2 linked regions of the Sporichthya polymorpha DSM 43042 genome follow. The protein of the gene in region 1 interacts with the protein of each later gene in a pairwise test. Links are inferred from orthologs where the notes say so. Each region holds a gene or a part of one and is shown in the gene's direction. Other genes may lie near its edges.

Region 1 (3,642 bases):
GGCCTTGGGGGTCACCAGACGGGTGCCCGACCAGTCGGGCGCCGCGGCGATGCTGCTGGTCTGCGACAGGCCGGCGGTCGGGGCCGCCTCGCCGATGTCGGACGGCTCGACGTGACCGGGTCGGCCCGACTTCGGCGTCAGCAGCCAGACCACACCCCCGTCCATGAGGGAGGCCAGGGAGTCGACCAGGGCGTCCACCAGGTCACCGTCCCCCTCGCGCCACCACAGGAGGACGGCGTCGACGGTTTCCTCGTAGTCCTCGTCGACCAGTTCGTTACCGGTCACGTCCTCGATCGCGTCGCGGAGGTCGAAGTCGACGTCGTCGTCGTAACCGATCTCCTGGACGACCTGACCCGAGGCGAAGCCCAGCCGCGAGATGGTCGCGGCCGCGCCCTCGGCGCTGGCGCCCAACGTATGTCTCCTGTTCCTCGTGTGTCCCACTGAGGTGGTTGGCGGGTAGTTCATCCGGTTCGAGGCCCGCCGCGCAAGTACCCCCGCCGGAGGTGTGGACAGCGATCGAGACACACCTCACGCCCGAAACGCCCGGTTTACCGGAGGGTAGCGATGCACGAAACGATCTCCAGGACAACGATGGAGGGGACACCCCGGCACCGGAGGGGGTGGCCTCGGAAGAAAAGGACCTCCGCCGTGACATCAGGACGCGAACGGTTCTCCGTCATCAGCGACGGGCTGCCCACCCAACTGCCGGACGTCGACCCCGAGGAGACGCGGGAGTGGCTGCAGTCGCTCGACGCCGTCATCGACGGAGGCGGCCAGGCCCGCGCGCGCTACCTGATGCTCCGACTGCTCGAACGCGCCCGTGAGCGACAGGTCGGCGTCCCCGGTCTGCGCAGCACGGACTACATCAACACGATCTCGACCGAGAACGAGCCGTGGTTCCCCGGCGACGAGGACGTCGAGCGCCGCATCCGCGCGTTCATCCGCTGGAACGCGGCCGTCATGGTGTCGCGCGCGAACCGGCCCGGCATCGGCGTCGGCGGGCACATCGCGACGTACGCGTCGGCGGCGTCGCTCTACGACGTCGGCTTCAACCACTTCTTCCGCGGCAAGGCGGGCGGCGAGTCCGGCGATCAGGTCTTCATCCAGGGCCACGCCTCCCCCGGCATCTATGCGCGCGCGTTCCTCGAGGGTCGTCTGTCGGCGGACCAGCTCGACGGGTTCCGGCAGGAGCTGACCTCCCCGGTCGGCGGTCTGCCGTCGTACCCGCACCCGCGGCTGATGCCGGACTTCTGGGAGTTCCCGACCGTCTCGATGGGCCTCGGCCCGCTGCACGCGATCTACCAGGCCCGGTTCAACCGGTACCTGTTCAACCGTCAGATCAAGGACACGTCGCGCTCGCACGTGTGGGCCTTCCTCGGCGACGGCGAGATGGACGAGGTCGAGTCGCTCGGCGCGATCGGCGTCGCGGCCCGCGAGGAGCTCGACAACCTGACGTTCGTCGTCAACTGCAACCTGCAGCGGCTCGACGGCCCGGTGCGCGGCAACGGCAAGATCATCCAGGAGCTCGAGAGCTACTTCCGCGGCGCGGGCTGGAACGTCATCAAGGTCGTCTGGGGCCGGGACTGGGACCCGCTGCTCGCGCGCGACGTCGACGGCGTCCTCGTCAACGCCATGAACACCACGCCGGACGGGCAGTTCCAGACCTACACGACCGAGTCCGGCGCCTACATCCGCGAGAACTTCTTCGGGCGGGACCCGCGGCTGCGCAAGATGGTCCAGAACATGACCGACGAGCAGCTCACCAAGCTCTCGCGCGGTGGTCACGACTACCGCAAGGTCTACGCGGCGTTCAAGGCCGCGCGCGAGCACGTCGGCCAGCCGACGGTGATCCTCGCGCACACCATCAAGGGCTGGACGCTCAAGAGCTTCGAGGCGCGCAACGCGACGCACCAGATGAAGAAGCTGACCAAGGACGACCTCAAGGAGTTCCGCGACCGGCTGCACCTGCCGATCTCGGACGCCGCGCTCGAGGCCGACCTGCCGCCGTACTTCCACCCCGGTGAGAACTCGGACGAGATCAACTACCTGCTCGAGCGGCGCCGCGCCCTCGGCGGGTTCCTGCCCTCGCGCGTGGTGCGGGCCAAGCCGCTCAAGCTGCCGGGCGCGGCCGCGTTCACCCAGATGGAGAAGGGCTCGGGCAAGCAGCCGGTCGCGACGACCATGGCGTTCGTGCGACTGATCCGCGACCTGATCAAGGACCCGGAGATCGGCCACCGCTTCGTGCCGATCATCCCCGACGAGGCGCGCACCTTCGGCCTGGACTCGATCTTCCCGACCGCGAAGATCTACTCGCCCCACGGCCAGAACTACGACGCCGTCGACCGCGAGCTTCTCCTGTCCTACAAGGAATCGACGCAGGGTCAGATCCTGCACGAGGGCATCAGCGAGGCCGGCGCCATGGGCTCGGTCGTCGCCGCGGGCACGTCGTACGCGACGCACGGCGAGCACATGATCCCCGTCTACATCTTCTACTCGATGTTCGGGTTCCAGCGGACCGGCGACGCCATCTGGGCCTTCGCGGACCAGCTCGGCCGCGGGTTCCTGATCGGCGCCACCGCGGGCCGCACCACGCTGAACGGCGAGGGCCTGCAGCACGAGGACGGGCACTCGCTGCTGCTCGCGTCGACCAACCCGGCGTGCGTGGCCTACGACCCCGCGTTCGGGTTCGAGATCGGCCACATCGTGCAGTCCGGGCTCAAGCGGATGTACGGCTCGTCGGTCGCCCACCCGCACGGCGAGGACGTCTTCTACTACCTGACGGTCTACAACGAGCCCTACGTCCAGCCGGTGCAGCCCGCGAGCCTGGACGTCGACGCGCTGCTGCGCGGCATGTACCGGTACGCGCCGGCGCCCGAGGTACCGAACGGCGCCCCGCGGGCCCAGCTCCTGGCGTCCGGCCCGGCGATGCAGTGGGCGCTCGAGGCCCAGGCCCGGCTCGCGTCCGAGTGGGGCGTCGGCGCCGACGTCTGGTCGGTGACGTCGTGGTCGGAGCTGCGCCGCGACGGCATGGCGTGCGAGGAGCACAACCTGCTCCACCCCGACGCCGAGCCGGTCGTCCCCCACGTCACCCGCTCCCTGACCGGCGCCCCCGGCCCGGTCGTCGCGGTCAGCGACTGGATGAAGGCCGTCCCGGACCAGATCGCGCGGTGGGTCCCCAGCGACTTCATCTCGCTCGGGACCGACGGCTGGGGCCGCTCCGACACCCGCGCCGCCCTGCGCCGCCATTTCCGCGTCGACGCCCAGTCGATCGTCGTCCGGACCCTCGCCGAGCTCGCCGCCCGCAAGGAGATCGAGCCCGAGACCGTCCGCAAGGCCCTCGACACCTACCGGCTCACCGACGTCACCGCCACCACCGCCACCGAGGCCGGCGGCGAGACCTGAGCCCCCCGGGCGCCCCCCACCGTCTGCTCATGCATGAGCAGACGGTCGATTTCGGGCCCGATCGTGTCCGATTTTCGACCTCCCGCTCATGCATGAGCAGGGGACGCCGGACGGGGACCAACCCGGACGAAACACCATTCGTCACATCAGTCACTTGAAGCACTTTGGCCTCTTTGGCCTCTACGCTGAACGGGTTCCACCCCGTCCAACGAGAGGCACCCTGCGCCCATGTCCCGCCAG
Region 2 (3,306 bases), 3.8 Mb from region 1 along the record:
TCGACACCGTCTACCCCGGCCACGGCCCCGTTCTCCCCGACGCCGCCGCCGCGATCGACTACTACCTGACGCACCGTCGGCAACGGCTCGAGCAGGTCCGTGCCGCCGTCGACGCCGGGGACGTGACCCCGCGTCAGGTCGTCGAGCGCGTGTACGCCGACGTCGACCGGAGCCTCTGGCCCGCCGCCGAGTGGTCGGTCAAGGCCCAGTTGATCCACCTCGGCGTCCCGGTCCCCGACCCCGACGCCGTCCCCCCGAACCCGTACACCTGACCAGCCGGTCGCCGGACCGCCTGCGGACGGGACCGCTCGTGAGTCGATAAGGGGTGTCACCCCTTGTCGACGACGGTGCGGCCGCGGAGGATCTAGCGGGCGCGGCGGGAAAGGCGCTCGAGGTCGAGGAGGACGACGGCGCGGGCCTCGAGGCGGATCCAGCCGCGGCCGGCGAAGTCGGCGAGGGCCTTGTTCACGGTCTCGCGGGAGGCGCCGACGAGCTGGGCCAGTTCCTCCTGGGTGAGGTCGTGGCCGACGTGGACGCCGTCGTCGGACTGGACGCCGAAGCGGCTCGACAGGTCGAGCAGGGCCTTGGCGACGCGGCCGGGGACGTCGGAGAAGACCAGGTCGCCGATGACCTCGTTCGTGCGGCGGAGCCGCGACGAGATCTGCTTGAGCAGCGACAGCGCGACCTCAGGACGGCCCGAGACCCAGGTGGTGAGCTCGGTGTGCCCGAGCGCGAAGATCTGCGTGTCGGTGACCGCGGTGGCGGTGGCCGTCCGGGGACCCGGGTCGAACAGCGACAGCTCGCCGAACATCTCACCCGGCCCGAGGATCGCCAGCAGGTTCTCGCGGCCGTCGCTCGACGTGCGGCCCAGCTTCACCTTGCCGTCGGCAACCACGTACAGCTTGTCGCCGGCGTCCCCTTCGCGGAACAGCACCTGGCCGCGACCGAGGTTGATCTCCGCCATCGAACGACGCAGTGCCCCGGCGGCCTCGTCGTCGAGGGCCGAGAACAGCGGCGCCTTACGAATCATGTCGTCCACGGCACGCCTCCTCTTCCTCCCGCAGCGTAGTGCCCAACGGGGTTGTTCTCGCAGGTGGGCGGCTCCGTGATCCGGTGTCAGTATCCCGAACTACTCTGACGAGGTGCCGCGAAAGTTCGCCGGCGAGTCGCCCCTCGCCCTCACCCGCCGTGCCCGGCGGATCTCGCGCGTGCTCGCCGAGACCTACCCGGACGCGCACTGCGAGCTCGACTTCACCACTCCGCTCGAACTTCTCGTGGCCACGATCCTGTCCGCTCAAACCACCGACGTCCGGGTCAACCTCGTGACGCCGGTGCTGTTCGCCAAGTACCGGACCGCCGCGGACTACGCCGCCGCCGACCGCGCGGAGCTGGAGTCGATCGTCGCCTCGACCGGGTTCTTCCGCGCGAAGACGAATTCGGTCATGGGCATGGCCCAGGCCCTGTGCGACCGCTTCGGCGGCGAGGTGCCCAACCGGCTCGAGGACCTGGTGACCCTGCCCGGCGTCGGCCGCAAGACCGCCAACGTCGTCCTCGGCAACGCGTTCGGGGTCCCCGGCATCACGGTCGACACCCATTTCGGCCGGCTCTCGCGCCGCTTCGGGTTCACGACCGAGGACGACCCGGTCAAGGTCGAGCACGCCGTGGGGGCGCTGATTCCGAAGAAGGACTGGACCGACTTCTCCCAGCGGATGATCTGGCACGGCCGCCGGATCTGCCACGCCAAGAAGCCGGCCTGCGGGGCCTGCCCGGCCGCGGCCCTGTGCCCCGCCTACGGCGAGGGCGAGACCGACCCGGAGAAGGCGGCCAAGCTCGTCCGGACCTCGGGCCCCCGATGAGGCGCGCGCTCGCGGCGGCCCTGTCGGCGCCGCTGCTGCTCGCCGCGTGCGGCGGCGACGGCGGAACGGCCGCGAGCGGCCCCGGTGGCGCCCGGGGGGCCGATGCCCCCGTCCTGACCTGCCAGGGCCTCGACAGCCCCCTCCCAGGTGCTGCTCAGCCCTCGCCGCGACCGTCGGGGAACACGACCGCGCTGCCGAACCTGACGCTCGACTGCCTCGGCGGTGGCGACCCGGTCGGACTGCGGACGCTGCGAGGGCCGATGGTGATCAACGTGTGGGCGAGCTGGTGCAAGCCGTGCCTCGCCGAGCTGCCGTACCTCACCGAGGCGCACGCCGAGCTGGGGGAGCGGGTCCGCTTCCTCGGGGTCGCGGTCCAGGACGCGGACACCCCGTCCCGGGAGTGGCTCTCGTACCACGGGGTGCCGTGGCCGTCGCTGGCCGACCGTAAAGGATCGGTCCGCGGTCCGCTGCGGATTCCCGGCCCGCCGGTCACCCTCTTCGTCAACTCCGCGGGGAGAATTGCCGCGGTCCACTATGGTGCGTTCACGAGCGCACGCGCCGTCCGGGACGCGGTCGCGGAGCACCTCCAGGTCTCCTGAGGGAGCGGGGTCCGAGGGGACGTGGGTGAACAGGGTCGAGCTGCCGCAGTGGTTGGCTCCCCTCGTCGACCTCGCCGGGACGATCCAACCTGCTGACTTCGGTCCCCTCGTGCCGGCGCAGCCGATGTCCGGCGCCCGGGCCTCGGCCGTGCTCCTGCTGTTCTGGGAGGACACGTCCCAGGGCACTCCCGGCACTCCCGGGGACATCTGCATCCTGCTGATCCAGCGCGCGCCCGACCTGCGCAACCACGCCGGCCAGCCGGCCTTCCCGGGCGGGGCGGTCGACCCCACCGACGCCGACGTCTCGGAGGCCGCGGTCCGCGAGGCCGTGGAGGAGACGGGCCTGGACCCGACCGGGGTCGAGGTGTTCGCGACCCTGCCCGAGGTCTCGGTGCCGGTCAGCGGCTTCACGGTGACGCCCGTCCTGGCCTGGTGGCGCGAGCCGAGTCCGGTGCGCCCGGCCGACCTCGCCGAGGTCGCCTCGGTCCACCTGGTCCGCATCGCGGACCTCGTCGACCCGGCCAACCGTCTCACCGTGCGGCACGTCTCGGGGCGGATGTCGCCCGCCTTCGACGTCGACGGCATCCGGGTCTGGGGGTTCACCGCCTTCGTGCTCGACCGGGTCCTGCACCTGGCCGGCTGGGAGCGGCCGTGGGACCGGGGCCGGATCGAGGAGATGTCGTGAGCGTGATCGACGTCGTTCTCCTCGTTGCCTGCGTCTCCTTCGCGGCGGCGGGATACCGGCAGGGCTTCATCATCGGTCTGACGGCGTTCGTCGGATTCCTCGCCGGCGGCATCCTCGGGGTCTTCCTGGCCCCCGAGATCGTGCAGGTCCTCGACGACGAACTCGG

Evidence for each region.
Region 2: the proteins of aceE (region 1) and nth interact in binary tests that used the Escherichia coli proteins (3 or more experiments, as listed by UniProt). The link is inferred for Sporichthya polymorpha DSM 43042 from one-to-one orthologs.

Annotation. Positions count from the first base shown.
Region 1 is NZ_KB913029.1:5,096,470-5,100,111, forward strand. Bases 271-3,602 are described here. They hold aceE (pyruvate dehydrogenase (acetyl-transferring), homodimeric type), read left to right. Parts: upstream 271-648; coding sequence 649-3,402; downstream 3,403-3,602. Other genes in these bases: SPOPO_RS0124615 (DUF3052 domain-containing protein), read right to left, coding at 271-411. Outside these bases: more of SPOPO_RS0124615, read right to left, coding at 1-270; SPOPO_RS33285 (glycoside hydrolase domain-containing protein), read left to right, coding at 3,631-3,642. UniProt on the Escherichia coli protein: Component of the pyruvate dehydrogenase (PDH) complex, that catalyzes the overall conversion of pyruvate to acetyl-CoA and CO(2).
Region 2 is NZ_KB913029.1:1,304,441-1,307,746, reverse strand. The notes cover bases 4-2,999. They hold nth (endonuclease III), read left to right. Parts: upstream 4-1,142; coding sequence 1,143-1,856; downstream 1,857-2,999. Other genes in these bases: SPOPO_RS0106435 (NUDIX hydrolase), read left to right, coding at 2,481-2,999; SPOPO_RS0106440 (TlpA family protein disulfide reductase), read left to right, coding at 1,853-2,455; SPOPO_RS0106455 (cyclic nucleotide-binding domain-containing protein), read right to left, coding at 365-1,039; SPOPO_RS0106460 (MBL fold metallo-hydrolase), read left to right, coding at 4-272. In the rest of the region: more of SPOPO_RS0106460, read left to right, coding at 1-3; more of SPOPO_RS0106435, read left to right, coding at 3,000-3,140; SPOPO_RS0106430 (MarP family serine protease), read left to right, coding at 3,137-3,306. UniProt on the Escherichia coli protein: DNA repair enzyme that has both DNA N-glycosylase activity and AP-lyase activity. The DNA N-glycosylase activity releases various damaged pyrimidines from DNA by cleaving the N-glycosidic bond, leaving an AP (apurinic/apyrimidinic) site.